One region of the Flavonifractor sp. An91 genome, then DNA from elsewhere that is predicted to be linked to it. Evidence: predicted binding sites of a transcription regulator. Region 1 holds the regulator's gene; each other region holds the start of a gene.
The links. The regulator Rex, encoded in region 1, represses fermentation and respiration genes when NADH is low (regulators of the CRP and FNR family bind a similar motif). The targets are predictions, from matches to a motif close to ATTGTTAANNNNTTAACAAT.
Positions count from the first base shown of each region.

Region 1 (9,915 bases):
ATAGGCATCGTGCTGGGCCAGGCCATGAAGGAAGCACTGGGGGACCGGAAGGGCATCCGGCGGTTTGCCTCTGCCTTCATCCCCATGGATGAGGCCCTGTGCTTTACCGCCCTGGATTTCTCCAACCGGCCCTTTCTGGTGTTTGACGCCGAGATGCCTCAACCCATGATCGGGGCCTATGATTCCTGCCTTACCGAGGAGTTTATGAGGGCCTTCGCGGTGAATAGTGGATTAACTTTACATATGAAGTGCCACTATGGAAAGAACGCCCACCACATTACTGAGGCCCTGTTCAAGTCCCTGGGTGTGGCGGTCAAGGAGGCCGTGCAGATTACCGGTACCGGGGTCACCTCCACCAAGGGGGTGCTGTGATGGGTTATACCGCTATCGTGGACTACGGCGTGGGCAATTTGAAGAGCGTGACCAACGCCATGGACTACCTGGGCCTGAAAACCTGTATCACCAGCGATCCAAAAGAGCTGGAGCTGGCCGACGCCATCATCCTGCCTGGTGTGGGAGCCTTCCCCGACGCGGCGGATAAGCTGCGGGGGACCGGTCTGGACCAGGTGCTGGTGGCCCAGGCAGAACGCAAACCCATCCTGGGCATTTGCCTGGGAATGCAGCTGCTCTTCGACCGGGGCGAAGAGGTGCGGGAGTGTAAAGGACTTGGACTTGTACCTGGCTGTGTCCGTAAGATTGAGACCAATCTTAAGCTGCCCCACATCGGCTGGAACAGCCTGAGCTACCCCAACCCGTCTCCGCTGTTTGCTGGGGTGGAGGAGGGTAGCTACGTCTACTTTGTCCACTCCTTCTGTGGCGTGGCCGCTGACCCGGCCACCGTTATCGCCCAGACCGACTACGGTATCCCGGTGGTGGCGGCGGTGCAGAAGGGCAACGTGTACGGCTGCCAGTTCCACCCGGAGAAGAGTGGTGAGGTGGGCTTGCAGATTCTGAAAAACTTCGGAGGGCTGAACAGATGATCTTATTTCCCGCCATTGATTTGAAAGATGGTAAGGCTGTCCGCCTTTACAAAGGAGATTTCACAACGGCTCACCAGGTGGCGGATGATCCGCTGGCGACTGCAAAGGCCTTTTATGACGCCGGGGCCCGCCATATCCATATGGTGGACCTGGACGGAGCCCGCAGTGGAGCCCGGCAGAACGGCGCCATCGTGCAGGCGGTGGCCCAGAACTCTGGCCTGAAGGTGGAGCTGGGGGGCGGTATCCGCTCTATGGCCGACCTGGAGGAGGTCTTTGCCCTGGGAGTTTGGCGGTGCGTGATCGGCTCCGCCGCCGTCAGCCATCCGGAGTTTGTAAAAGAGGCGGTTGCCAAGTATGGCGAGCGCATTGCCGTAGGCATCGATGCCATGGACGGCATCGTTAAGACCGCCGGATGGGAGCAGTCCTCCGGCCTCAACTACCTGGACTTCGCCAAGTCCATGGAGGCGATAGGTGTAAGGACGATTATCTTTACAGATATCGCTACCGATGGGATGTTGTCCGGCCCTTCTTTTGACCGGCTGGCTGCGCTTCAAGAAGCGGTAAGCTGTCAGATCGTGGCCTCCGGCGGGGTGGCCTCCAACGGGGACCTGTCTCAGCTGAACGCCATGAATTTGTACGGGGCTATCATCGGCAAGGCCTACTACGCCGGAACGGTGGATCTGGCGCAAGCGGTAAAGGAGGCGGGGGAGCAGTGTTAGCCAAACGAATCATTCCCTGCCTGGATGTGCGGGACGGCCGGGTGGTGAAGGGGGTCAACTTCGTCAATATCCGAGACGCCGGCGACCCGGTGGAGCTGGCCAAATACTATTCCGATCAGGGAGCTGATGAGATCGTCTTTCTTGACATCACCGCCACCAGTGATGCCCGGGACACCGTGGCCGACGTGGTGGAGCGTACTGCTGCCCAGGTCTTTGTCCCACTAACCGTGGGGGGTGGCATCCGTACTCTGGAGGACTTCCAGCGGCTGCTGCGGGCAGGGGCGGACAAGATCTCTGTCAACTCCGCCGCCGTGGCCCGGCCTGAACTGATTTCCGAAGCGGCGGAGCGGTTCGGTTCCCAGTGCGTGGTGCTGGCGGTGGACGCCCGGTCCCGGGGAGACGGCACCTGGGAGGTGGTGGTGGCCGGAGGCCGCAAGCCCACCGGCATGGACCTCATCGAATGGGTGAAGAAGGGCGAGGCCCTGGGGGCGGGAGAGATTTTGCTCACCTCCATGGACGCAGATGGAACCAAGGCTGGTTTTGATCTGGCCATGACAAAAGCGGTCACCAATGCGGTATCCATCCCCGTCATTGCCTCCGGTGGCTGCGGTAGCCTGGCCCATTTTGCGGAGGTATTTGAGGAGACTGGGTGCGACGCAGCTTTGGCAGCCTCTTTATTCCATTTTGGGGAGTTGACAGTGCCCCAGGTAAAGGAGTATCTTGAAACCAGACAGATCCCGGTGCGATAACTCACACAAGGGGGAAGATGGTATGCTGGATAACATTTTTGATCTGGTGTCCGATTTGATCGGAGAAAACAATGTCAATCAGTTGACTGGAAAGCGACTGCCGGGCGGGAACCAGATGCGGAAACCGGTGAAACAAAGACCGGCCACCAGCCGGCCGGCGTCTCGCACATCGGCGGGGCAGACCAAGCTGACCGCCCGCCGGGACCGGCGGGGAGGAGAAGATCCCTGGGACTGGAAAGAGGAGAAGCCGCCCTGGGAGTTTTGAGGTGATAGTATGCTGGATCTGGACCTTTTGTTTCAGAAATCCGATTTGATCCCCGTCATCATCCAGGACGCGGATACCAAAGATATTTTGATGCTGGGCTTTACCAACAAAGAGGCGGTAGAGTTGACCTTAAAGACCAGAACCGCCTGGTTCTGGTCCCGCAGCCGCCAGAAACTGTGGAACAAGGGCGAGAACTCGGGCCACTTCCTCCATGTGAAGAAGATGGTTACCGACTGTGACACCGACACCCTGCTCTATCTCTGCACCCCGGAGGGCCCCACCTGCCATACCGGAGCACGCAGCTGCTTTTTTAACACGATTTGGGAGGAAACACCATGAGCGATACCATTTTACAGGACCTGTACCAGGTGGTGCTGGGCCGCAAGAGCGATCCCCAGGAGGGGTCCTACACCTGCTATCTGTTTGATAAGGGTCTGGACAAAATCCTGAAGAAGGTGGGGGAGGAGTGCTCCGAGACCATCATCGCCGCCAAGAACGGCAAGCAGGAGGAGACGGTGGGGGAGATCTCCGACCTCATCTACCACCTGATGGTGATGATGGCCGACCAGAACATCCCTCTGGACGCGGTGCTGGCCGAATTGGAGCGTCGGAGCCATAAGATCGGCAATCTGAAACAGATGAAGACAGTGGACCACGAGACCTGAGAAAAGGACCTGCCGTAATGGCAGGTCCTTTTTAATGTGTCACATTTCCTTTTCGAAGCGTAAGCGGTAATAGAGGCAGTACCCCTCCAGAAATAGATAACAGGCAACCAGCAGCAGAAGCAAGGGCAGGGAAACATCCATAAGAGCAAATGCCACAAGCAGTGCGCCATAGAGGTAGATGCCCATATCATAGGCTTTGGCTTTGGCACGGTGATCAAGGGCTATATTGCGCTCGTCGTTTTTTTGAATCTCCAGCTGCTTTTGCAGCGATGGATCGTTTTTCAAAGCCCGGCGGCTCAGCAGCTCCCCAGCACTGTGTCCGAAGCAGCCGCAGCCCACCCCGATGCAGAGATAGGGAAGGATGCGCAGAATACCCTGAAGTTCCAGGGAACTTCTGAGCAAAAACAGACCCCCTCCCGCCAGGAGGATGCCAACCAGTACAGCAATCTTATATTTCATAATAATTCCTCCTCATAAAGAAAGATATCTTCAATGCTCATTCCAAAATAGCGCGCAATTTTGAAGGCTAGAAGAATGGATGGATTATAGCGGCCCTTTTCTAACGAGCTTATGGTCTGACGGGAGACCTCCAGTGCCGTGGCCAGTTCCTCTTGACTAATCCCCTTGCTTTTCCGCAGCTCTTCCAATCGATTTTTCAAGTTCATCCTCCTTCGGATGGAAAGCGTCCTTTACATTTGAAGTGTAGCATCGATGCTTTGAAATGTCAAGTGTACTTTCCGTTTTTCCGTAAAAAAGCAGCCGCTGAAAAGCGGCTGCTTTTTGAAGGCTGTGCGAACGCATAGGGGCTGCCGATGTTGGTGCGGCCCAGTTTTTATTTTTGTCCGTAGGTGACGAATAGTGTATACAGCCGGCTGATGGTATTCCAGCTGTCCTGATCCAGTACGCCGGTCTGGGGCCGGCCGTCCAGTTGCTGGACCCAGCGGATATTATGCTGAGTGGCGGTATCGTTCTGGCCGGTGACCGGGGTGGACTGGATGCCATTGAGGAGGCGGGCCAGGGCTCGGAACATGGACTGAACCAGATAGAGATGAACGCTGTCCTGGTCAGGCTTTACAGTGAAATCTCCCTGGGGGTAGCCCCGGAAGGGGAGCGGACCGTTCAGCCGGGCCTTGGCTTGGAGGTAGAGGGCGGCAATGGCGTCCCAGGTGGCCTGGTCCACCCGACCGGTGACCGGCGGGAAAAATTCCCGCTGAAAGAGCATAACGGCCTCCAGGGTGCGCTCCCCAAAGACCCCATCTGGAGTGAGCCGCGGCAGAAAATCATAGAGGAAGGACAGCTCCCGCAGCATGGTTTGCAGGCTGCGGACCGGTTGGCCGATCAGGCGGATCTCTTGAGGCACAATCATGCGGATACTCCTCTCTCATCGGCGGAGCCCAGGGTCATGGGCTGGCCGGGGTACTGAGTCAAACCGGTGGCCTGGCTTTCGGGCAGATCGGGGCGGAATTGCTCCGGGATCACGTTGGTATAGGTCTCCACCGTGTCCGCGATACCGGCATAGAGCCGGTAGAGGGCGGCCCAGGTCTGTGGACCCATGATGCCGTCCTGGGGCAGGCCGGCCATGCGCTGAACCGCGATGACAGCATTTTTTGTGGCGGGACCGTAAATGCCGTCGATGGCCACCCGGGGGATATTGCTGTAGAACTCCGACACCACCGACAGCACATATTGTACGGTCCGTACAGAATCACCTCTGGCGCCCTCGGCCAGCACGTTGGGGAAGGGCTGGCTTCCGCTGCCGGGGTAATAGGTCTGCCCCTGACTGATGAGCTCTGCCAGATCCAGCACCCCCACATAGAGGAACACCATCTTGTACCAGGTGGAATTGCCCACAATGCCGTCGGGAGTCAGATCAAAGATGGACTGGAATTTCTTGACCGCCGCCTCGGTGGCGGGACCAAAGACCCCGTCCACCGGGTAGACCTTGGGAATGGCGGGGTAGTCCCGGGAGATACGGTTGAGCATGACCTGGATGCGCTGTACCGCCTCGCCCCTGTCTCCCCGGCGGATGGGATAGCCGGGGTAGGAGTAGCGGATGCCCTGGACCGGGGCGTTGGTCACCAGCTCAATGTTATCGCCGTAATAGGAGCGCAGGATGGTCATATAGTCCGCCCCCTGTTCCGCCATGGCCTGGCTGCCCCACTGGGATAGCCCGTCACAGGTGACGGTGGTGCCATTGCAGAATTTGGCGGCCAGAGGCTCTACAAAGCCGATGCGCCGTATGTAGGAGTTGAACATCTCATCCACCAGCTGGCTGATATTTTCAAAGATGTTACGGTCCTTGATAAATTTCTGGTCGTAGGCGGTGGAGGAGGTGATATTGAAGGGGTAGCCCCGGCTTGGGTAGAACTCGGTGTATACCCGGTTGAGGGCGAAAGAGATGATGGCCAGGATGTTGGCCTGGAGGGCGGCGGGCTCCCAGGTGGGGTAGATCTCGCTGGAGGCCACGTTTTTCACATACTCCGGAAAGGATACCGTCACATTCTCCGCGCTGGAGCCCGGCGGGCCCAGATGAACGGTGATGTATTGCGGCACATAGGGGGTAATGGGCAGCGATTCTGGCATGGTATCCCTCCTTTACAGATTCTGAGGCGGTACGTTGACCGGGTCCTCCGGCAGCAGAGTGGCAGACTGCTCCGGCAGAGGGATGAGCTCCAACTCCTGCAAGGTCTGGGTGCCGGCAAAGATCTGGACGTTCTCCACCACCAGCAGTTCATAGCCCGGGGACTCAGCCCAGATATCACATACGGCAAAGGGAGTGACAGTGCCGGGAGACTCGCTGGCTGAGGCGTCAGGTGTTTCTACCTGAACCGGTGTGGTGCGGCCATTGGCGTCGGTGACCCGCAGGGCCAGCAGGGTGTGGCGGCCTTCGGTGCCCCGCTGGGTAAAAGCTACGGTGGCGCCTGCCACCGGGATCTGGGCCCGGGACGTGAATACCCGGGTCAGAATGGTTCCTGTTGCGGCCAAGTTGCATTCCTCCTTTTCTTTCCACTCTATGCCGTCAACGGAGGAATTGCCCGTGAGGCGTTGACATCGGGGCCGGTTTTGAGTAAACTGAATAGGAAAGATATCCTCTGGAACGAGTGTGATGGCGCATGAGAAAGCAAAAGGTGTCCAGTGCGGTGATTCGGCGGCTACCCCGGTATTACCGCCATTTGACGGACCTGCATACGGCCGGTGTGGAGCGTATTTCATCCAGTGCTCTGGGCCGCTCCATGGGATTGACAGCCTCCCAGATCCGGCAGGATCTGTCCTGCTTTGGGGAATTTGGCCAGCAGGGATATGGTTATAACGTGGAGAAACTGCGGGATGAGATCTCTGATATCCTGGGTATGAACCGGGGACATACGGCGGTTATTCTGGGCGCGGGCAATCTGGGCCGGGCCCTGATGGAGAACTTCCACTTTGAGCGCTCGGGTGTGGCGCTGGCCGCGGCCTTTGACGTGGCCCCGGAGATCGTGGGCCAGACTCGCTCTGGCGTGCCCATTTATCATGTGGATCGGCTGGAGGAGTATCTGGTGGAGCATCCGGCCAGCATCGGTGTATTGACCGTGCCCCGGAGCGTTGCCAATACCACCGCCAGTCGGCTGGTGCGAGCCGGTGTACGGGGTATCTGGAATTTTACTAACAGCGAGCTGACGGTGGAGGCGCCGGGCGTGGTCATTGAAGATGTTCACTTTGCGGACAGCCTGTTGGCCCTCAGCTATATGATCTCGGAGGACGCATGAAAAAAGCAGCGGCAATCTTGCTTGCCGGGGTGATCCTGGTGAGCTGCGGGGCGGTGGTAGCCGCCGACCAGTCTTTGGTGAGCAAAAGTTATGTAAATGGTACGTTTACCGATGAGGCCCTGAAGCAGGCGGAGCAGCGGGTGGAGGAATTGACGGCACCTGTCTATAATCAGGCGCTGAACCAGCTCAACAGCGAGCATTCCGCATATTTGGCCCAAGCAGGCGGAACGTCCGGACTCAATGACCTGCGCTTTAAAAAGGGCGATGTGCTGACCCTTACCTCCGGCTCCGGCGTGATGCTGCTGGCAGGAAGTGCTACGGCCTCCGGTGGTGTGCTGGTGGATACAACGGCAGGCAATACGGTGGCCTCCGGCAGTGGGCTGACTGCCCGCCACCGCTGTCTGGCAGGGGAGAGCGTCGCTGTGGCGGTGACTGTGACCTCTGATACCGCAGTCCTCTGTCTGGAGGGGAGCTATACCCTCTCCGCCAGCGGAAACGTAGATTATAACGCTATGGCTGACGGCCTGACTAAGATGGGCCTTCTGAAGGGCACCGGCGCCACCTACGGCTCCGGCTATGAGCTGGAGCGCCAGCCGGTCCGGGTGGAGGGCCTGGTCATGTTCATTCGCCTGTTGGGGGAGGAACAGGCCGCCCTGTCCAGTACGGCAACCAATCCCTTTGTGGACAGCCCCAGTTGGGCCGACCGCTATCTGGCCTATGCCTATGAAAAGGGCTACACTACCGGCATTGGTACCAACGCCGCCGGTCAGCTGGTCTTTGCCCCCAACAACACCATTACGGCAGGGGAGTATATGACCTTTGTGCTCCGGGCGCTGGGTTATTCCGAGACTGGCACCAATCCTGACTTTACCTGGCAGACTGCCATGGAGGCGGGGGTAACGCTGGGTTCCATCCGTCAGAGTGAACGCACCATGCTGGAGAGCGGCACCTTCCTGCGGGCCCAGGTAGTCTATCTGTCGGTGTGTGCCCTCTCTGCTCCCACCAAGGACGGCGGAATCCTGCTGGACCGCACTGCCTCCAACGGCGGGTATGACAAGGCCACCATGCAGACCGTGCTGAACGAGGTTTCCGCCCTGCGTCTGAGTTAAATGCACAACACAAAAAACGCGAGCCGTAAGGCTCGCGTTTTTTATTACATCTTGGCGGTGCGCATGGCCCGCATGGCGTTGAGAATGGCGATAACAGAGACGCCAACATCTGCAAAGACGGCCTCCCACAGATTGGCCAGGCCCAGAGCACTGAGCACCAGCACCAGCAGTTTTACCCCCAGAGCAAACACGATGTTCTGACGGACAATAGCCAGAGTGCGGCGGGCGATGGCAATGGCCTGGGCCAGCTTGGAGGGCTTGTCATCCATGAGGACGATGTCTGCCGCCTCGATGGCAGCGTCGGAACCCAGGGCGCCCATGGCAATGCCCACATCCGCCCGGGAAAGGACGGGGGCGTCGTTGATGCCGTCTCCCACGAAGGCAAGGGCCCCCTTGGGGGATACCTCTTTCAGCAGTCCCTCTACCCGGTCTACCTTGTCAGTGGGGAGGAGCTGGGTGTGGACCTCATCCAGCCCCAGCTGGGCGGCTACCGCCTCGCCAACCTGCTTGGCATCGCCGGTGAGCATCACAGTTTTGCGTACTCCTGCCGCCTTCAGTGCGGTGATGGCCTGTTGGGCGTCCGGCTTTACCTGGTCGGAGATGACGATGTGCCCCAGATAGACCCCGTCGGCGGCCACATGGACCGTGGTGCCCACATGGTGGCAGGGGTGCCAGGTGACGCCGATCTCATCCATCAGCTTGTCGTTGCCGGCGCAGATCACCTTGCCGTCCACCATGGCGCGGACGCCCCGGCCGGACAGCTCTTCCGCCTGAGTGACCCGGCTGCGGTCGGGCAGCTGGCCCCAGGCCTCCAGCAGAGAGCGGGAGATGGGATGATCAGAGGAGGCCTCCGCCAGGGCGGCCAGCTCCAGCAGCTGGCTCTGGTCACAGTGATCGGGATGAATGGCGGTGACGTTAAAGACTCCTTGGGTCAGGGTGCCGGTCTTGTCAAAGACCACGATCTCCGTTTTGGCCAGCACCTCCAGGTAGTTGCCTCCTTTGACCAGAATACCGGCCCGGGAGGCCCCGCCGATGCCGCCGAAGAAGGAGAGCGGCACCGAGATCACCAGGGCGCAGGGGCAGGATACTACCAGGAAATTGAGCGCCCGCTGAATGGAATCCAGCCAGCTCACCTGGGTGAAGAGGGGAGGCAGGAGGGCCAGAGCCACGGCAGCCAGCACCACAATGGGGGTATAGTACCGGGCAAATCGGGTGATGAAGTGCTCGGCCTTGGCCTTTTTGCTGCTGGCGTTCTCCACCAGGTCCAGGATCTTGGATACGGTGGACTCCTCAAAAGCCTTTGTGACCTGGACTTTCAGCAAGCCGGACAGGTTGACACAGCCGGAGACCACATCGTCGCCGGGCTGGACCTGGCGGGGGAGGGACTCGCCGGTGAGGGCGGCGGTGTCCAGGGTGGAGGTTCCCTCCAGCACCACGCCGTCCAGGGGAATCCGCTCCCCAGCCTTGATCACAATGGCGTCTCCCACAGATACTTCCTCCGGGTCCACCTGCTGCAGCTGGCCGTCCACCTCGATGTTGGCGTAGTCGGGGCGGATGTCCATCAGAGCCGCGATAGAGGTGCGGGACCGGTTGACCGCATAGCTCTGGAACCACTCGCCTACCTGATAGAACAGCATAACAAAGACGGCCTCCGGGTATTCGCCGATGGCAAGTGCGCCGAT
Region 1 is NZ_NFHA01000003.1:46,633-56,547, reverse strand. It holds gene hisB (imidazoleglycerol-phosphate dehydratase HisB) at 1-372, shown strand, start outside; gene hisH (imidazole glycerol phosphate synthase subunit HisH) at 372-980, shown strand; gene hisA (1-(5-phosphoribosyl)-5-[(5-phosphoribosylamino)methylideneamino]imidazole-4-carboxamide isomerase) at 977-1,699, shown strand; gene hisF (imidazole glycerol phosphate synthase subunit HisF) at 1,693-2,448, shown strand; gene B5G42_RS03080 (hypothetical protein) at 2,471-2,713, shown strand; gene hisI (phosphoribosyl-AMP cyclohydrolase) at 2,723-3,052, shown strand; gene hisE (phosphoribosyl-ATP diphosphatase) at 3,049-3,378, shown strand; gene B5G42_RS03065 (hypothetical protein) at 3,418-3,837, opposite strand; gene B5G42_RS03060 (helix-turn-helix transcriptional regulator) at 3,834-4,037, opposite strand; gene B5G42_RS03055 (peptidoglycan-binding domain-containing protein) at 4,211-4,744, opposite strand; gene B5G42_RS03050 (peptidoglycan-binding protein) at 4,741-5,961, opposite strand; gene B5G42_RS03045 (spore cortex-lytic protein) at 5,974-6,363, opposite strand; gene B5G42_RS03040 (redox-sensing transcriptional repressor Rex) at 6,492-7,124, shown strand; gene B5G42_RS03035 (S-layer homology domain-containing protein) at 7,121-8,233, shown strand; gene B5G42_RS03030 (heavy metal translocating P-type ATPase) at 8,278-9,915, opposite strand, start outside.

Region 2 (9,915 bases), on a different contig from region 1:
TGCCGTGGGTATGGCCTCCAACCTGTGCGGCTTCAATCTGGGCGAGGTATGCGACGCCACGGCGGCCTATCTGAAAAACCCCAAGGTCAACCTGATGGAGTACCTGAAGGCCCCCGACTTCCCCACCGGCGGCGAGCTTTTGTACGACGAGGCTGCTTTAAGGCAGATCTACGACACCGGCCGGGGCTCCTTCCAGGTGCGGGCCCGGTGGCGCTACCTCAAGAGCGAAAATCTCATCGAGGTGTATGAAATCCCATACACTACCACGGTGGAGGCCATCATGGACAAGGTGGCCGAGCTCATCAAGGCGGGCAAGATCAAAGAGATCGCCGATATGCGGGATGAGACCGACCTGAACGGCCTGAAGATCACCATTGACCTGAAACGGGGCACCGACCCGGACAAGCTGATGGCCAAGCTGTTCAAGTCCACCACCCTCCAGGACGCCTGCTCCTGCAACTTCAATATCCTCATTGCCGGGATGCCCCGGGTCATGGGCGTGGGAGAGATTTTGGAGGAGTGGACCGGCTGGCGGATGGACGGAGTGCGCCGCCGCACCTACTATGTGATGAAGAAGAAGCAGGAGAAGCTCCACCTGCTCAAAGGCCTGAAAAAGATCCTGCTGGACATTGACCGGGCCATCAAGATCATCCGGGAGACCGAGGAGGACGCCGAGGTGGTGCCCAACCTGATGATCGGCTTCGGCATCGACAACATCCAGGCGGAATATGTGGCCGACATTAAGCTGCGCAACATCAACAAGGAGTATATCCTCAAGCGTATTGAAGAGGTGGCCGGGCTGGAGGAGGAGATCGCCGACCTCCAGGACATCGTCAATAACCCCGGCCGCATCAAGAAGATTATTTCCCAGGAACTCTCGGCGGTGAAGAAGAAGTACGCCTCTCCCCGGCGCACCGAGATCGTCTACGACTATCAGGCCGCCGGCGCCGTGGAGGAGGAGGACGAGACCCCCGACTATCCTGTCCATGTGTTCTGCTCCAGGGAGGGCTACTTCAAGAAGATCACCCCCCAGTCTCTCCGCATGAGCAGCGAGCAGAAGTACAAGGAGGGGGACGGCCCCTACCTGTACTGGGAGGGGAACAACCGGGATATGCTATTGGTGTTTACCGACAAGCAGCAGTGCTACAAGGCCCCCCTCAGCGAGTTCGACGATGCCAAGGCCAGCGTGCTGGGCGACTTTTTGCCCACCAAGCTGGGCATGGACCCCGGCGAGAGCTTCGTGTGGGCCTGCCTGACCAGCGACTACTCCGGCCATATCCTCTTCTTCTTTGAGAACGGCAAGGTAGCCCGGGTAGAGGTGGCTGCCTACCAGACTCAGACCAAGCGGAGAAAGCTCACCGGCGCCTACTCCGACAAGTCCCCCCTGGCCGCCGCCCTCCACATCAAGGAGGATCTGGAGGTGGCAGTTACCTCCACCGAGGGCCGCTGCCTGGTGTTCCACACCGCCGCCCTCACCCCCAAGACCACCCGTTCCACCCAGGGGGTCAACGTCATGACCCTCAAGCCCAAGTGGAAGGTGGAAAAGGCAGTCCCGCTGACGGACACCACCATTGTCAACGCCGCCCGGTACCGGGCACGGTCCCTGCCGGTGGCGGGCGCCCTGCTGAAGGAGGAGGACCGGGGTGAGGAACAGATCAGCCTGCTGTGATCCAGCCAGAGAAATGAGGAATATTCGTTGAAACACACTGTGAGCTATTATGTAAAAAGCTATGCGGTCATTACCCTGGGCTCCATCCTGTACGCTCTGGCCTATAACATCTTCTACGCCCCCAACCTGGTGGCCATGGGCGGCCTCACCGGCCTGGGCCAGGTGCTCAACGCCCTGATCCCCGTCCTGCCGGTGGGCACCACGGTGTTTGTGATGAATGTGCCCCTCTTCTTTCTGGGGTGGAAGTTCATCGGCGGCCACCTGCTGGTGTCCTCCCTGTACGCCATGACCTTCAGCTCCTTTGCCATCGACGTGATGGATATGATCTATCAGTTCCCGCCCATGGATACCATGCTGGCGGCCATCTTTGGTGGGGCCCTGCTGGGGGCCGGCATCGGTCTGGTGTTCGCCAAGGGGGCTACCACCGGCGGCACCGACCTGATCGCCCGGCTGCTCAAGCTGAAGTTTGCCTGGCTGCCCATGGGCACCCTGGTGCTTATCCCCGACTTCATTGTCATCGTGCTGGCCGCCATCGCCTTCGGCAAGGTGGAGAGCGCCCTGTACGGCATTGTGTCCCTCTATATCACCACCAAGGTGATGGACACCGTTCTGTACGGCCTGGACAGCTCCAAGGTGGCCTATATCATCAGCGACTCCTACCGGGAGATCGCCGACGCCATCATCGCCATGGACCGGGGAGCAACCCTCCTCCACGGCGAGGGAGTCTACTCCGGCAATGAGAAAAAGGTACTGATGGTGGCCTTCAAGCAGAAGGAGATCGTGCCCCTGAAGGAGAAGGTCAACGAGATTGATCCCCACTCCTTCCTCATTGTGTGCGACGCCCACGACGTACTGGGGGAGGGCTTCCGCACCTACAGCAAGGACGACATTTGATCCCAGCCCACAGAGAAAGGAAGGGTTTCCATGACGGATTTCACCAAGGTAAAGGCCAACCTGGAGAAGCGGGGTTATGCCGTGTCCTGCTTTGCCACGGCGGCGGAGGCCGCAAACTATCTGGACGGCAAGCTGGACGGCAGGACCATCGGCATCGGCGGCTCGGTGACGGTCCGGGAGATGGGCCTTCTGGACCGGCTCAAGGCCCACAACACCGTGGTCTCCCACTGGGAGGGCAGCCGCAAGGAGGACGCCGCCTTCACCCAGGTCTACCTGTGCTCGGTGAACGGTCTGGCGGAGACCGGCGAGATGGTGAATATCGACGGGGTGGGCAACCGCATTGCCTCCACCGTGTTCGGCCATGAGGAGCTCTATCTGGTGGTGGGCCGCAACAAGTTAGCCCCCGACTACGACGGCGCGGTATGGCGGGCCCGCAACGTGGCCTCCCCCAAAAACGCCATCCGTCTCCAGCGTAAGACCCCCTGCGCCGTCAAGGGGGACAAGTGCTACGACTGCAACAGCCCCGAGCGGCTGTGCCGGGGCATGACGGTGCTGTGGCAGGCATCCAACGGCATCGGACGTACCGAGGTGGTACTGATTGACGAGGACCTGGGCTTTTGAGGAAAGAAAGGGGGCGGGGCCTGTGAAAAAGTGCATACCGGCCCTGGCCCTGAGCCTGGCCCTGCTGCTGGGCGGGTGCTCCCTGTCGGGGCAGGCCTATACGGTGGTGGGGCCCCACGCCGAGCATCCTGTTCTGGGGGAAAATGAGTCTACCATCAAGGCCAGCACCTATTCCGAGCTGGTCAACGGCATACTGTTTTTCGTCTCCCAGGGGGTAGAAGAGGGCGTTATCCAGATCACCGACTATAACGGCGACGTGGAGGAGGACCTGAACCGGGCCTGCCTGGAGGTGGCCAAGGACGACCCCCTGGGGGCCTATGCGGTGGACTTCATCAAGAACGACTATACCACCATCATCACCACCTATGAGGCCACCATTACCATCTCCTACCGCCGCTCCCCCGAGCAGGTGAGCAATCTGGTGAACATCACCGGTACCAGCGCCATCCGGGAGGAGGCGGCTCAGGCCCTGTCGGCCTTCAAGACCGAGCTTGCCCTGCGGGTGGGCTACTTCACCGGGGACGCCGCCGCGGTGGAGGAGCAGGTACGGCAGGCCTACTACGACACCCCTGCCGCCGCGCTGGGGATGCCGGAGTGCTCGGTGGAGCTCTATCCCAAAACCGACGCCGGCACCCAGCGCATTGTGGAGATCCTGCTGGACTACCCGGAGGAGCCCACAGCCCTCCAGCGGAAGCGCCAGCAGCTCCAGGAGCAGTCGGCGGCCATCCTCACCCCCATCCAGCACCAGATCGCCAGCCGGCGGCTGGACCTGCTGATGGGGACGCTGCCCAACGTGGTGAAGGTGGACCTGAAGACCGGCGGCGCCACCGCCTGGGACGCGCTGGTAGGTCAGGGGGCCAACGATGAGGGACTGGCCTTAGCCTTCCAGCTGCTGTGCGACGGCCTGGGGCTGAAGGGTCAGATCATAGAGGGTACCCTGCAGGGTCAGCCCCACTTTTTCAACCAGGTGGACCGCAACGGACAGACCGTGTGGGTGGATCTGAGCCGCAGCACCGGCAAGACCTGGACGGCGGCCCAAATGGCTGAAATGGGCTATCAGTGGACAGACCAGGAGGCCTGAAAAGAAAAAATAAAAAAATCGAAAAATTCCCTTGACATTGGAAGCACGGATTGCTATAATAACATCCGTCGCTTGCAGGTGTAGCTCATCTGGTAGAGCGCCACCTTGCCAAGGTGGAGGTAGCGAGTTCGAGCCTCGTCACCTGCTCCAGAAAAAAGAAACAGCACTCCATTCGGAGTGCTGTTTCTTTTTTTGTTCCTGAGAAATTACAATGCTCGGCGCAAAAGCGCCGCCGACCCGAAGGGCCGGTTTTGTGGATTCCATAACCACAACAAAAACGCAGGACAACCTTTGGATGTCCTGCGTTCTGTTTTTGATTACCCCAGGAAGAACCGGACCGCCACCGCCGCCACGGCGGTAAGCATCCCCGCCGACGCGATGAGATCGGCGGCCAGGGCCAGGTCCAGCCGGCGGCGGGGCCGGGCCTCCTCCTCCGGCGCGGGAATCTCCTCCGGGATCTCTTCTGCCGCAGACTCCCCTTCCAGGGCCCGGCGGCAGGCCTCAAAGTCCAGCACCTTTCCCTCCGGCCGGGCGGGCTTCCGCCGGGGCAGCACGGTATAGCACACCGTCTCCTGACCTACGCAGGCCTTTTGGTCCGACTCGTTTGCGTATCCTGTGATCCGTCTGGCGTCCAGATTCAGATAAATGGTCTCCATACCGTTTCCCTCCTGTTGTTCCGGCGTTTGATCCCAGTATACGGGATAAGGTGTCCTATAAAACGTACTTTGTAAGGACCCTTGTACTTTTCTGACGGCGCAGAGCGGCAAAAAGTTCCCGACGCAGGATTAGAACTTTTGTTCGTGCCTAGTATACAACATACGTTCGATTTTTGCAAGCACTTTTTTTGAGGGGAAATAGGAAACCGCCAGGTTCAGAAAAAGGGGTTATTTTCCTTGCAACCGGGGAAAAGATTTGATATACTGGCAAAGATCATGACATTGGGAAAGGATGATCCCGCTGTGGAGTATCAAAACGTTACCTTGATCGGAATGCCCGGCTCGGGCAAGAGCACCGTGGGGGTGCTGCTGGCCAAGACCCTGGGCTATCGCTTTGTGGATGCCGATCTGCTCATCCAGCAGCGGGAGGGCGCCCTGCTCCAGGACATCCTGGACCAGCGGGGCGTGGAGGCCTTCCTGGACGTGGAGGAGGCCGTCATCCGGGATCTGGACTGCACCCGCACTGTCATTGCACCCGGCGGCAGCGCAATTTGCCGGGAGGAGGCTGCCCGCCACCTCAAGGAGCTGGGGCTGGTGGTGTATCTCCATGTGCCTCTGGAGGAGCTGGAGCGGCGTATCCGCAACATCACCACCCGGGGTATTGCCATGTCCCCCGGCCAGACCCTGGCCGACGTGTACGCCGCCCGGGAGCCTCTGTACCGCAAATACGCCGACCTGACGGTGGATGTGACGGGGGGAAACACCCTGGAGCAGACGGTGGCGGCAGTGGTGGCCCGGCTGGGCTGACCGCCCCTTGTATTTTTTTGAAATAATGATATACTATATTCCAGTAAACTATCATGTACGAAATGCCCGCCGGCTGGCCGGCGGGCTTCGTCGTGTTTTTTCTGCCTCCGCGCGGCAGTCTTATTTTTTGTGCCCCCGGCGCGGAAGGGGCATTTCTAACGAAAGGAACGAACCGCATGACATTCCAGGACCTCGGCCTGAAAGCGCCCATCCTGAAGGCGCTGGCCGAACAGGGGTATGAACGCCCCTCCCCCATTCAGGAAAAAGCCATTCCCCCCGCTCTGGCGGGCCGGGACGTGCTGGGCTGCGCCCAGACCGGCACCGGCAAGACCTGTGCCTTTGCCGCCCCCATTCTCCAGCGGCTCAGCGACCGCAAGGGCAAGGGCATCCGGGCCCTCATCCTCACCCCCACCCGGGAGCTGGCCCTCCAGATCCAGGAGAACATTGTGGCCTACAGCCGCCACCTGCCTATCCGCTCCGCCGTCATCTTCGGCGGCGTGGGCCAGAACCCCCAGGTGGAGCAGCTGAAAAAGGGCGTGGACATCCTGGTGGCCACCCCCGGCCGCCTGGGCGATTTGTACAACCAGAAGTTTGTGGACCTGTCCAAGCTGGAGGTCTTTGTGCTGGACGAGGCCGACCGGATGCTGGACATGGGCTTCATCCACGATGTGCGCCGCATTCTGGGCTGGCTGCCCAAGAAGAAGCAGACCCTCTTCTTCTCCGCCACCATGCCCCCGGAGGTCCAGGGACTGGTGGACTCCCTGCTGGTGAATCCGGTAAAGGTGGCGGTGGACCCGGTGTCCTCTCCGGTGGAGGTCATCGACCAGAAGCTCTACTATGTGGACCGGGGCAACAAGACCAAGCTGCTGGCCTCCCTGATCCTGGAGCCCGACGTAAAGAACGCCCTGGTGTTTACCCGCACCAAGCACGGGGCAAACAAGGTGGCCGGGGACCTGGTGAAGGCGGGCATCGCCGCCGCCGCCATCCACGGCAACAAGAGCCAGACCGCCCGGCAGCAGGCCCTGGCCGACTTCAAGAGCGGCAAGATTACCGCCCTGGTGGCCACCGACATTGCCGCCCGGGGCCTGGATATCGAGGAGCTGAGCCACGTCTTTAACTACAACCTGCCCGACGTGCCCGAGACCTACGTCCACCGCATCGGCCGTACCGGCCGGGCGGGCCACGGCGGCACCGCCATCTCCTTCTGCGACATCAACGAGAAGGAGGAGCTCAGGGGCATCCAGAAGCTGCTGGGCAAGGCCATCCCGGTGGTGGAGGACCACCCCTGGCCCATGGAGGTCTTTGAGCCCCTGCCCAAGGATAAGAAGGGCCGGATTATCAACCCGGAGGACGCCGAGGCCCGGGCCGCCGCCAAGGAGAAGCGCCGCCAGCGGGACGCCGCCAACAAGGCCGCCGCTGCCGAGCGCAAGGCCAAGGCTGCCCAGAAGGCGGCTGAGGCGGTGGAACAGCCCGCCCCGGCCCAGCCGGAGAAAAAGAAGAAGTCCAGGCGGGGGGTGCGCAACAGCGCCACCCTGGAGGAGGCTCTGGTAGCCACCGTCCCCACCCGCCCCTCCGCGCCTGAGCCGGCGTTTGAGGATTTCCACCGGCCCGATCCCCTGGCCAGCGACATCATTATGGATGCCACCGCCCGGCTGCTGGCCCCCCGGAAGCCCGCTCCCCGGCCTGAGAAGAAGGACAACCGGAAGGAAAAGCGGCCCAAGGAGAAACAGGCCAAAGAGAAGCAGGCCCCTCAGGAGAAGGCTTCTCAGAAGCAGCCAAAGGCCCAGGGCAAGAAGCAGGCGGCAGCCCAGTCCCCCGCCCCCGCGCCCAAGAGTGAGCGGAAGAAGCGGGGCGGCAGAGGCCGTGCCGGCCGTCCGCCGGAGATCGTGCTGCGCTCCAACGGCCAGAAGGACTCCACCGAGCAGCCCAGCCTGATGAAGCCTTATTATCTCAGTGATGACTGACCTCGCCCCAAGGGCGCGCCGCTGTGCGGCGCGCCCTTTTTTTACCTGTTTACACTATGGTAAAAATCCACAAAATTTTTTGTGAAAAATTTAACGAAGTTTGCGCCATATTAAAATCATGCAAAATATTTAAAGAATTTGCATGATTAACAAAAAAACAGCTGAAAATAAAAAGATTTTGAGGATGAAAAAATGCATACAAAAAACTAAACTCATAATTTTAAACTTGCAATCAGCCTGGGATTGAAGTATGATTCAGGTAACATCGGGAAAATTGTCCGGAGGGACAAGAGATGGGGAAAGGCGGTGAATGTATGTCTCTGGAAGCGATCAAGCAGGTGACTGAGGCTGAACAGGCCAACAAGCAGCGCAAGGCGGAGGCCCAGGCCGAGGCCAAGCGCACCGTGGCGGAGGCCGAGCGGGCTGGCAAGGCCCGGCTGGCGGAAGCACGGGCTCAGGCCGAGGCTCAGGTCCGTGAATTTATGCGTTCGGCGGAGGAAACGGCGGCCAAGCACGCCGCGGAGGTCAACGCCCAGACGCAGAAGGCCTGCGACGCCCTGCGCTCCAAGGCGGAGGGCCGTCTGGCTGACGCCGCTGAGAGCATCGTGAGAAGGGTAGTGAAGAACTGATGTCCATTGTGAAAATGAAGCGGCTGCGGCTCATCGGAATGCAATCCGAGCGGGAGTCCATGCTGCGGCTGCTTCAGCATTTGGGCTGTGTGGAGATTGACGAGCCGGGGGACCGCAAGGACGACCCCGACTGGGCCAGCCTCACACGGCCGGACACCGGGGCGCTGAACGAGGCCAGGGACGCCCGTTCCAGCGTGGAGAACGCCCTGAAAGCCCTGAAGAAGTACGGCCCCAAACAGAAGGGCGGGCTCCTCACCCCCAGACCGGTGATTACAGAGGGAGAGCTCTTCGACGACGCGGCCTACCGGACCGGCCTGGCGGACGCCGGGCAGCTGGTAGCCCTGGAGCGGAAGATCTCGGCTCTGTACGCCGAGCAGAACAAACTGCGGACTCAAAAGCTGGCGCTGGCTCCCTGGCTGGCGCTGGATATCCCCCTGGAGACGGCCTCTACCCCGGAGGTGGCGGTGTCCTTCGGCACCGTGGCCGCCTCCACCGACCTGGACGCCATGGAGGGCGCCCTAAAGGCCGTCACCGACCTGTATGAGCTCATGCGGGCGGGGGCGGACAACGAACTGAAATATCTGGTGTTCCTCTGCCACCGCAGCGTGGAGGAGGACTGCCAGGCGGTGCTCAAGGAGTACGGCTTCTCCCGGGCGGCCCTGCGGGGCTGGACGGGAACGGCGGCGGAGAACGACAAGCGGCTGGATGAACAGCTGGCCGACGCCGCCCGTGAGCTGGAGTCCACCATCGCCCAGGTGGGGGAATACGCCTCCAAAAAGGGCGCGCTGGAGCAGTGCCTGGACCGGGCCGATCAGGAGATCGCCCGGGAGGAGGCCCGCTGCCGCCTGCTGGACAGCAGCTCCGCCTTCTTCCTGGAGGGCTGGGTACCTGTCCCCGACGAGAAAAAGCTGCTGGAGCAGCTGGGGCAGTACACCTGCTGCTGGGAGACCCAGGACCCGGCGCCCGAGGACTACCCGGTGGTGCCGGTGAAGCTGAAGAACAACCGCTTTACCGAGCCGCTGACCACCATTACGGAGATGTACTCCCTGCCCGCCTATGACGGCGTGGACCCCAACGGGCTGATGATGCCCTTCTATGTGTTCTTCTTCGGGTTCATGTTCGCCGATCTGGGCTACGGCCTGATCCTGGCGGGGGCCTGCGCCTTCATCAACCACAAGGTCCACCCCAAGGGTGGCTTCGGACAGCTGATCCGGCTGATGATCATGTGCGGCATTTCCTCTGCCGTCATCGGCTTCTTCACCGGCGGCTTCTTCTCCGACTTCCTGGCTCAGTTCACCAGTATGCTGGGCCTGTCTCAGCCGGTGATCCCCTTCCTGTCGGTGCCCGACGGGGTGACGGGCGTGCCCGGTCCCCTGCTCAACGTCATGGGCGACCCCATGACCGTGCTGGTCTTTGCACTGGCCGTGGGCTTCGTACAGATCGTGGTGGGCATGGCGGTGAAATTCTGGATGCTGTGCCGCCGGGGCCAGGTGGTGGACGCCATCCTGGACATCGGTACCTGGTGGGTCATCTTTGTGGGTATCGGCCTCTTTGCCGCAGGCATCGGCAATGTGGCGGGCTACCCGGTGGTGCT
Region 2 is NZ_NFHA01000022.1:26,250-36,164, forward strand. It holds gene B5G42_RS12290 (DNA gyrase/topoisomerase IV subunit A) at 1-1,669, shown strand, start outside; gene B5G42_RS12295 (YitT family protein) at 1,709-2,563, shown strand; gene B5G42_RS12300 (lactate utilization protein) at 2,594-3,184, shown strand; gene B5G42_RS12305 (hypothetical protein) at 3,207-4,265, shown strand; tRNA gene B5G42_RS12310 (tRNA-Gly) at 4,340-4,415, shown strand; gene B5G42_RS12315 (hypothetical protein) at 4,583-4,921, opposite strand; gene B5G42_RS12320 (shikimate kinase) at 5,198-5,728, shown strand; gene B5G42_RS12325 (DEAD/DEAH box helicase) at 5,905-7,692, shown strand; gene B5G42_RS12330 (V-type ATPase subunit subunit G family protein) at 8,007-8,321, shown strand; gene B5G42_RS12335 (V-type ATP synthase subunit I) at 8,321-9,915, shown strand, end outside.
Region 2: a site for Rex is predicted at 7,771-7,790, ahead of B5G42_RS12330 (V-type ATPase subunit subunit G family protein). Genes of this name have one in related genera too.

Region 3 (9,915 bases), on a different contig from region 1:
CTCTCTTGGCAGCCAACGCAGCATGGCTTACTTGCTGTAGTCGTAGAAGCCGATGCCGGTCTTGCGGCCCAGCTTGCCGGCCCGGACCATCTTCCGCAGCAGCAGAGAGGCGCGGTACTTGGGATCGTGGGTCTCGTTGTACAGGGTGTCCATGATGGCCAGGCACACGTCCAGGCCGATCAGATCGCCCAGAGCCAGGGGGCCCATGGGGTGGTTGGCGCCCAGCTTCATGGCGGTGTCAACGCCCTCCACGGAGGCCACGCCGGTGTATACCAGATCGATGCCCTCGTTGATCATGGGGATCAGGATCTTGTTGACCACGAAGCCGGGGGCCTCGTTAACCTCGACGGGCTCCTTGCCGATCTCCACGGACAGGTCCCGGATGGTGTTGAAGGTCTCATCGGAGGTGTGAGCGCCCCGGATGACCTCCACCAGCTTCATGACGGTAGCGGGGTTGAAGAAGTGCATACCGATGAACTTGTCGGGCCGCTTGGTGGCGGCGGCGATGGCGGTGATGGAGATGGACGAGGTGTTGGAGGCCAGGATGGTCTCGGGCTTGCAGATGCTGTCCAGCTCGGCAAAGATGCTCTTCTTGATGTCCAGGTTCTCAATGGCGGCCTCAACCACCAGGTCGGCGTCGGCAGCAGCCTTCAGATCGGTGGTGAAGGTCATGTGAGCCAGGATGTCGGCCTTCTTGGCCTCATCCATCTTGCCCTTGGCCACCAGCTTGTCCAGGCTCTTGTTCAGACGGCCCTCGGAAGCCTTGATGATGTCGTCGTTGATGTCGCGGACGGTAACATCAAAATCCTTCTTGGCGAAGACCTGAGCGATGTCCAGGCCCATAGTGCCGCCGCCGATCACAACAATCTTTTTCATAAAAACACTCCTTATTGTAAGGATTTATGTCCCATTATGCTGAGTCGCAAATAAAACATCTATTTCTTTTCCGCCGGAGCGCCTGTCCAAGTCACTGCACATCTCAGAAACTGTACCCATTTCTTTTTTGGTGGGAAACGGTCCTAACCCAATCCCCTGACTAACCATGTGCTCTGTCCGGCCAGTAGGTAAGCGCTGAAGCCGGGGTGCGCCCGGACAGCTCCCCCGGGCGCACCCGAACGTGATTCTCTCCGACTTGCAGAGGATGCTCCTCCTGGGCTGTGGACCTCCTCCATCTCAGGATACTGTGAGTGCCGCTACAGTATGATATATCGTCCGCTCTTGGTTTTTGGAGCCTTTGGGACATGCTCCGGATAACCCAGGGTAATCAGTGCAGCCAGCTCTCCCTGCTCAGGGGCGAACGCAGTACGCAGCTCTTCTGCCAGACCAGCTTCCAGCGGAGCGGTAAGCCAGCAGCTTCCGAGGCCTTCATTCCATGCCGCAAGCAACAGGTTTTCAATGGCCGCCGCCACACTCTGCAAAATGGTGGACTGGCTTCTGCCATGGGTATCCCCACCTGTCTGGAAGGCTAGGATGCAGACAGGCGCCCCTCCCAGCAGCTGGACAAAGCGTTTTGTCTCCAGCACCACCTGGGGATGGTTGGGAAAGCGCTGGGTCAGCTCCGCATCCAGGCGCTGGGTAGCCGGGCGCATTACCTCCAGAAGCCGGGCCATGGGCTCGGCGCTTTGAATTACGACAAAGTACCAAGGCTGCAGATTTAAAGCAGAGGGCGCAGCACAGGCCGCCGACAGGATATTGTTCAGTACGTTCTCCGGGATGGGCGCCGATTGATAATTGCGCACACTGCGGCGGGTCATAATCGCCTGTCTGCAATCCATATTCCACACTCCTTATTCGGGTTTTGGCCAGTATACAATAGACCTCCCGGGAAATAAGCCCCGTGTCCAACAGGCGGTGCCAAAGCGCTCAACCTCCGGCGCGCTTTCGTAGTTGAAGTTCTGTGGACCTATTGTTTTTTATGTCCGCAAGAGGTCTGACAGTTCCCTGATGAGGGCAGCCCGCCTTATCTGTTCCGGAAGTGCTTCTCGGTGCGCTTTTCTAAAAACGCTCCCATACCCTCGTTCTTGTCCTCGGTGCCGCAGCAGACGCCGAAGGCCTCGGCCTCAAAGGCAGAACCGGTGGCGATGTCGGTCTGCATGCCCATGCGAATGCAGCGCTTGGATTCGCACACGGCGATCTGGGCGTTGGCGCAAATCGCCTCTGCCAGCGCCACAGCCTTGCCCATCAGCTCCTCAGGGGGATAGACTTCGCTGACCAGGCCGATGGCCTTGGCCTCGGCGGCGCTGATGACCTTGCCGGTGAGGATCAGCTCCATGGCCTTGGATACGCCCACGATGCGGGGCAGGCGCTGACTGCCGCAGAAGCCAGGGGTGATTCCCAGACCTACCTCGGGCTGGCCGAACTTGGCTTTCTCAGAAGCCAGCCGGATATCGCAGGCCATGGACAGCTCACAGCCGCCGCCCAGGGCGAACCCATTGACTGCAGCAATAACCGGCTTGCTTAGATTCTCCAGCCGCAAAAAGACCTGGCCGCCCCGGGTGGCAAACCGTTTGCCATCTATGCAGGAGAACTGCTTCATTTCACCGATGTCGGCCCCAGCCACGAAGGAGCGGCCAGCGCCGGTGAGAATCACGACGTAGATCTCGCTGTCCTGCTCCACCTGAGTGATGGTCTCGTCCAGATCAGCCAGGACCTGACTGTTCAGCGCGTTTAAGGCCTCTGGGCGGCTGATTGTCAGAATACCAATATGTTCCCGTTTTTCAAGCGTTACAAATCCCATGATATTCCTTCCTCCTTAACATTTTCCAGCGCCACGGTGCCCAGATCGGCAGCGGGGGTATCCTTCAGGCTGCTCCCGAAGGAGCCGAAGGCGGTGCGGCAACAGTCTACAATGTATGTACAACCTCCAAATTTCCCGCAATCGCGTCCCATTGGCCCTCTGAGGGGCGATTGGGTTCTCCTCTGTTTGTCTGCGCTTTTATTTCACGCCCATCCAGCCGGAGATGACCATACGCTGCACCTCGCTGGTGCCCTCGTAGATTTCGGTGATCTTGGCGTCGCGCATATACCGCTCAAAGGGGTACTCACGGGTGTAGCCGTAGCCCCCCACCAGCTGGAGGCAGCGGCGGGTCACGTCGCTGGCCGCCTCGGAGGCGTACAGCTTGCCCATGGCGGCCAGGTGGCTGTAGGGCTCATGGTCCTGCTTGGCCTGGGCCGCCCGGTAGATCAGCAGCCGGGCCGCGTCCACCCGGGCCTGCATGTCGGCCAGCTGGAATTGGGTGTTCTGGAACTGGCTGATCCGCTTGCCGAACTGGATGCGCTGAGTGGTGTACTTGACGCACTCGTCGATGGCGGCCTGGGCGATGCCCAGAGCCTGGGCGCCGATGCCGATGCGGCCCCCGTCCAGGGTCATCATGGCGATCTTGAAGCCCTTGCCCAGCTCGCCCAGCAGGTTCTCCTTGGGCACCACGCAGTCCTCAAAGACCAGCTCACAGGTGGAGGAGCCCCGGATGCCCATCTTCTTCTCGTGGGCCCCCACCTTGAAGCCGGGGAAGCCCTTCTCCACGATGAAGGCGGAGATGCCCTTGTTGCCCTTCTCCTTGTCGGTCATGGCAAAGATCACAAAGGTCTCGGCATAGCCGGCGTTGGTGATGAAGATCTTGGAGCCGTTGAGCAGCCAGTGACCCCCCTTGTCCTCGGCCACCGTCTTCTGCATGGCCGAGTCGGTACCGGCGCCGGGCTCAGTGAGGCCGAAGGCCCCCAGCTTCTCGCCGCTGAGCAGGGGCGGCAGGTACTTCTGCTTCTGCTCAGCGGTGCCGAACTCGCTGATGGGCCAGCAGCACAGGGAGGAGTGGGCGGACACCATGACAGAGGTGGTAGCGCAGTGGCGGGCCAGCTCCTCGCAGACACCAATGTAGGTGAGATAAGACAGGCCGGCCCCGCCGTATTCCTCGGGGAAGGGAACGCCCATCATGCCCATCTCGGCCAGCTTGTGCCAGGTCTCCTCGGGAAAGCGCTCATTCTCATCGATCTCAGCGGCGATGGGCGCCACCTCCTTCAGTGAAAACTCATGCAGCATGTCCAGGATCTCCTGCTCTTCTTGGTTAAAGTGAAAATTCATTGTGTGCGCTCCTTTCCGTTTAAGCTCTGATATTTTTTTCACAATCCCTTAATACGGCTTTGAGCTGCCCGGCAAGAGGCAGCTCAAAGCGATATCCTATGAAACAGCCACGTGAGGAGGAAGGCAACACAGGGAAGGCTGCTTCACGCATTGGGAGGGGAGAGCCTCAGGCTCTCAGCTTTTTGATCTCCTCGGTGAGGACAGGAAGGACCTGGAACAGGTCGCCTACCACGCCGTAGTCGGCTACATCAAAGATAGGGGCGTCGGGATCCTTGTTGATAGCCACAATACAGTCAGAGCCGCTCATGCCCGCCAGGTGCTGGATGGCGCCGGAGATACCGCAGGCGATGTACAGCTTGGGCCCCACGGTCTTGCCGGTCTGGCCCACCTGGTGAGCGTGGCTGATCCACCCGGAGTCTACGGCAGCGCGGGAGGCGCCCACGGTGGCGCCCAGAACCTCGGCCAGCGCTTTGATGGGGGCAAAACCCTCGGGGCCGCCCACACCGCGTCCACCGGAGACGATGATCTCAGCACCCTCCAGGTCTACATTCTCGTCCCCCATCTCCTTCAGCAACTCCAGCACCTGCGTACGAATCTGCTCGGCCGACACCTTGATGTCCTCACGGATGATCTCGGCATGGGCCGCGCAGGGCTCGCACTTCTTGAACACGCCCGGACGCACGGTGCCAATCTGGGGCCGATGGTCGGGGCAAAGGATGGTTGCCATCAGGTTACCGCCAAAGGCGGGACGGGTCCAGGCCACGTTGCCTGTCTCTTCGTCGATGTCCAGGGCGGTGCAGTCGGCGGTGAGTCCGGTTTTCAGGCGGCAGGACACACGGGGCCCCAAATCCCGGCCGTTGTTGGTGGCGCCGATGAGCATGCTGGTGGGGCCATACTTCTCGACTAAGGTATACAGAGCGATGGTGTAGGCGTCGGTGGTGTACTGCTCATACTCAGGTCCGTCCACTACGATGATCTTATCTGCACCGTGGGCGGCGGCGGCCTCTACGGCGGCGTCGGTCTTGTAGCCCACCACAACTGCTACCAGGGCCCCGCCCTGCTTAGCAGCCATGTCCTTGCCGGGGGTCAGCAGTTCGATGCCCACGTTCTTGGCGCTGCCATCTTTATTGGTCTCTACAAATACCCAAAGGTCCTTGGTCTTGGCTTCCATAGTGCTTCCCCTCCTTTTTAAATGACTGCCGCGTCGCTGAGCACCTGGAACAGCTTCTTTGCGGAATCTTCGTTGGATTCTTCCTTAATCTTCATGCCGCCCTTCTTTTTCTGGGGCACAAAGGTCTTTTTGACGTGGGTGGGGGAGCCCTTGAGGCCGATGCGGGTGGTGTCTATCTCAGGAAAAGCATCGTCGCCGAGGACAGGGATCTGGGCCTTGTTGGCGGCCATCTTGCGCTTAATGGTGGGATAGCGGGGATCCCAGGCCGGCTTGGTGAAGGTCACCAGGCAAGGCAGGCTGACGCCGATGACTTCAACGCCGTCCTCAGTCTCCTTCTTCACCTTCAGACTGTTCCCGTCCAGCTCGGCCTCCAGGCCGTAGGTCACCTGGGGCAGGTCCAGATGCTCTGCCATCTCGGGGCCTACTTGGGCGGTGTCGCCGTCAATGGCCTGCTTGCCGCAGAAGATGGCGTCAAACTTGCCCTCAACCTCCTCGATCTTCTTTACCGCATTGGAGAGAATGTAACTGGTAGCCAGAGTGTCGGAGCCGCCGAAGGTACGGCCGGAGACCTGATATGCCTTATCCGCTGCGATAGCCAGGCACTCTTTCAGCACCGCCACAGACTGCGGCGGGCCCATGGTCACAGCGACAATCTTGGTATCCGGGTTCTTATCCTTGATCCGCGCCGCCGCCTCCAGGGCATAGCCGTCAAAGGGGTTGAGAATGCTGGGCACCCCGTCTCGGATGAGGGTATTCTTTACAGGGTCAATCTTGATCTCCGTCGTATCCGGCACCTGCTTGACGCAGACGAGTATGTTCATAGCTCTTTCCTCCCTCCTACTTTACGGCCAATCAGCAATAGTTTCCATGGCGCAACTCGCCGTCCTTGGCAATGACATCACGAACCAGGGTCAGGCGCTGCACAGTGCGGGGGCCTTCCTCCAGCCACATGCCGCGGGCATCCCGGTACATCCGCTCCAGGGGCCCATAGGGGTTGTCCTCAAAATAGCCGATGCCGCCCATGATCTCCAGTGCTCCGTCAGAGACCAACTTCACCGTGTCAATGCCGTGGAGCTTCAGCATGGAGGTAATCATCTCCAGGTCTTCCACACCGGCGTCGATCTGCTTGGCGCACTCGTTTGCAATCAGGCGCAGGGCCATCACCTGGGTGGCCATGTCGGCCAGCTGCTGCTGGATAGCCTGCCGCTGGGCAAGAGGCTTGCCAAAGGTCACGCGGTCCTTGGAGCGGGCAACCGCCATCTCCAGGAAACGCTGGGACATACCCAGCAGGCATACGCCGATGGAGGCGCGGGAGATAGCCAGCGCATGCATAAACACGGTCAAGCCCTCGCCGATCTCGCCCAGGCGGTACTCGTCTGGAATCTCCACATTCTCCAGAATTACATCACCGTGGCCGGCGCCGCGGCAGCCCATCATGTGGGGCATGTTCTCCACCCGCAGGCCCTTGGAATCAGCGGGGACGAAGAACGCGGTAAAACCGCCCTTTTTGCTCTTGCGCTTGCTCTCATCGGAGCAGGCGATGATGTAGTAGGCGTCACAGACATCGGTAAAGGAAATGAGGGTCTTGCTGCCGTTAAGTACCCACTTGTCCCCCTTCTGCTCGGCCTTGGTCCGGATATCGGCGCCGGAACCGCAGCCCTTCTCGGTCAGGGCAAAGGCTACAAAGTAATCGCCGGTGGCCATCTGGGGCAGATACTTGTTCTTCATGTCCTCTGTACCACGCTCACACAGGATCTCCCAGCTCAGGCCGTTGGCTACATGCCAGAACATACGCATACCGCCGTTGCCCCGGGCAATTTCCTCCAGCAGGGTGAAATACTGCTCAAAGCACAGGCCCATGCCGCCATACTGGGTGGGGATGGACAGGCGGAACATATCGTTCTTCTTACCGATTTCCCACATCTCCTTGGGAAACACATTGTCATGCTCACACTGAGGGGACAGAGCCTCCAGGTCCACCTCATTGACGCGACGGATCTTCATACGCAGGTCATACAGTTCCTTCTCACTTAGACGTACATTGTTTTCCATAAATATACTCCTTTCGCATCTTGTGCGTTAACATACTGTTATTCTGCGCAGACTTTTATCACCTTGTCCTGAAGCAGTTCCTCCACCTCTGCATCGGAGTAACCGGCCTGCTGAAGCAGGCTTGCGCTGTGCTCTCCCAGACCCGGACATTGAACGGCATCTTTCAGGGAGACGGGCAGGGTGGAGACCTGGATGGGAAGGCGGGTCTGCAGGGTCTTCCCGGTACGCGGGAAGTCCACATACTCCATTAATCCGGTTCCGGAGGAGAGGATTTCCCGGATTGCTTCCTCCTTTGTGTAGGCCACCATGGCGCAGGTGTCCATTTCCGCAAAAAATTCCTTCCACTCCAGCCTGGTTTTGGTTTTAAAGACCTTTTCCAGTTCCTCGTAAGCCCATGGAGCCTCCTCCCGGTGGCACAGTTTATACGGGATCAGGTCCTCCCTGCCTACAGCGGTCAGGAAGCGCACCCAGAATTTTTCCTCCAGCATACCGATGGAGACCTTGCCGCCATCCTTGGCCTCATAAATATTATAGGCCAGGGCTGGGTAGTCCAGCTTTTCCGTACACATCTTGTTGCCGTAGAAGTCGTATCTGGCATCGATGAGAGCGTTCCACCAGACGAAGGAATCGAACATCCTGATGTCGCAAAAAGCTCCTTCGCCTGTGTGTTCCCGCTGGAGCAGAGCGGCCAGAATGCTCTGGGCAGCCACCATTCCTGTGGAGACATCCACCATATGGATTGGGGTGATTTTCCCTCCATTCAGGGAGAGAAAGCCGGACAGAGCCTGGAAATTGATATCGTGCAGGGCCTTGAAGCTGCGGGGATCGTTCTGACCGAAGCTGCTGATGCTGCAGTGGATGATGTCCGGTTTGACTGCCTTTTCTGCATCATAGTCGATGCCCAGACGGGTCATAACGCCGGGGCGGAAGGTGTCGATCACCACATCTGCAGTCTTGACCAGGCGCAGATAGGCTTCCCGCCCCTTGGCAGATTTCAGGTCAATAGCGATGCTTTTTTTATTTCGGTTGAGGGCGGAGAAATAGTGGCTGACGCCGTTTCTCATGGGCTGTTCCTGCCGGCAGAAATCGCCGCCGTCCATGCTCTCCACCTTGATAACTTCCGCCCCCAGATCTGCCAACACCTGTGTGGCGTAGCCGCCCAGCAGATAGCGCGTGTGGTCCAAAACCCGCAGCCCGGCAAAATAGTTCTTTTCCATGGCGACCCCTGTGCGTTAATACAGCTTTGCCATCTCGCGGGCAATGACGATGCGCTGGATCTGGTTGGTGCCCTCGAAGATCTGGAAGATCTTGGAGTCCCGCATGATCTTCTCCACCGGATACTCCTTACTGTAGCCGTAGCCGCCCAGCACCTGCACCGCATCGGTGGCACACTTGACTGCGTTATCGCCGGCAAACGCCTTGCAGCAGGAGGCCTCCATGCTCACATGCTCCACGCCGGAATCCAGCAGCTTCATGGTGTTGTGGACCATGCAGCGGGCCGCCTCGGTATTCATCTGCATATCGGCCAGCATCATCTGGATGGCCTGATTGGCGATAATGGGCTTGCCGAACTGCTCACGGACCTTTGCATAGGCCGTGGCCTCCTCAATGGCATGCTGTGCAATGCCAACTGCGATGGCGGCATTGTACAGACGGCCCACATCCAGTCCATGAAGGGCAATCTTCAGGCCGTCGCCCACGTTGCCCAGCATATTGCCGGCTGGGACCCGAACATCGCTGAGATACATCGTCACCGTGTTGGACAGACGCAGGCCCATCTTGTTCTCGTGCTGCCCAATGGTCAGACCAGGGGTGCCCCCCTCCACCATGAAGGCCACGGTACCCTTGGAGCGCAGGGACTTGTCCACAGTGGCGATGATCACATACAGGTCGGCGTAGCCGCCGTTGGTGGCAAAGCACTTAGTCCCGTTGAGGATGTAGTCGTCCCCGTCCTTCACTGCGGTGGTAATCAGCCCGGCGGGGTCGGAGCCAGCGTTAGGCTCGGTCATGGCAAAGGTACCGTGGGCGCCGGGGATGATAATGTCGGCGGCCCGCTGCTTCTGGGCGTCGTTGCCGCCCACCAGCACATCGGTCAGGGTCAACGCGGTGCTGAGCACAGTAATGGCAAAGCCCGGATCAACCCGGCCCATCTCTTCCAGGGCCACCGCCATCGTGGTGTAATCCAGCCCCGCCCCGCCATACTCCTCGGGGATGGGAAGGCTGTGCAGGCCAAGCTCAAAAGCCTCTTTATAGAGCTCCTGGGGGAACTCGCCGGACTCGTCGTATTTGGCAATCTCGGGTTTGACCCGCTTCTCCATAAAATCCCGCACCAATTCCTTGATGGACTGCTGGTCCTCATTCAAAATGACTGCCATTTTTTGTGCTCCTTTCTAATCATCGTCTTGCTTTACCGTGCCGGGGGGCTGGACATCCCATAAAAAATGTGCGATAATGTCAAAAGATGTGGTTTGCCCCTCTGCTTCTCTATGTAAATTGTATGGTAGTTTGGCGAAAAAGTACAGGCACATTCACGCCCCCGATGTCCGATTCTTGACAGCCAAAATTAGTCTGTCCAGTTTATTACACGCATTTCAGATGTGTCCATTTGTGGACA
Region 3 is NZ_NFHA01000007.1:43,288-53,202, reverse strand. It holds gene B5G42_RS06150 (3-hydroxybutyryl-CoA dehydrogenase) at 28-876, opposite strand; gene B5G42_RS06145 (nitroreductase family protein) at 1,194-1,775, opposite strand; gene B5G42_RS06140 (enoyl-CoA hydratase-related protein) at 1,961-2,737, opposite strand; gene B5G42_RS18105 (hypothetical protein) at 2,725-2,889, opposite strand; gene B5G42_RS06135 (acyl-CoA dehydrogenase) at 2,936-4,078, opposite strand; gene B5G42_RS06130 (electron transfer flavoprotein subunit alpha/FixB family protein) at 4,245-5,249, opposite strand; gene B5G42_RS06125 (electron transfer flavoprotein subunit beta/FixA family protein) at 5,267-6,070, opposite strand; gene B5G42_RS06120 (acyl-CoA dehydrogenase family protein) at 6,102-7,301, opposite strand; gene B5G42_RS06115 (CaiB/BaiF CoA transferase family protein) at 7,340-8,518, opposite strand; gene B5G42_RS06110 (acyl-CoA dehydrogenase family protein) at 8,534-9,676, opposite strand.
Region 3: a site for Rex is predicted at 4,104-4,123, ahead of B5G42_RS06135 (acyl-CoA dehydrogenase). Genes of this name have one in related genera too.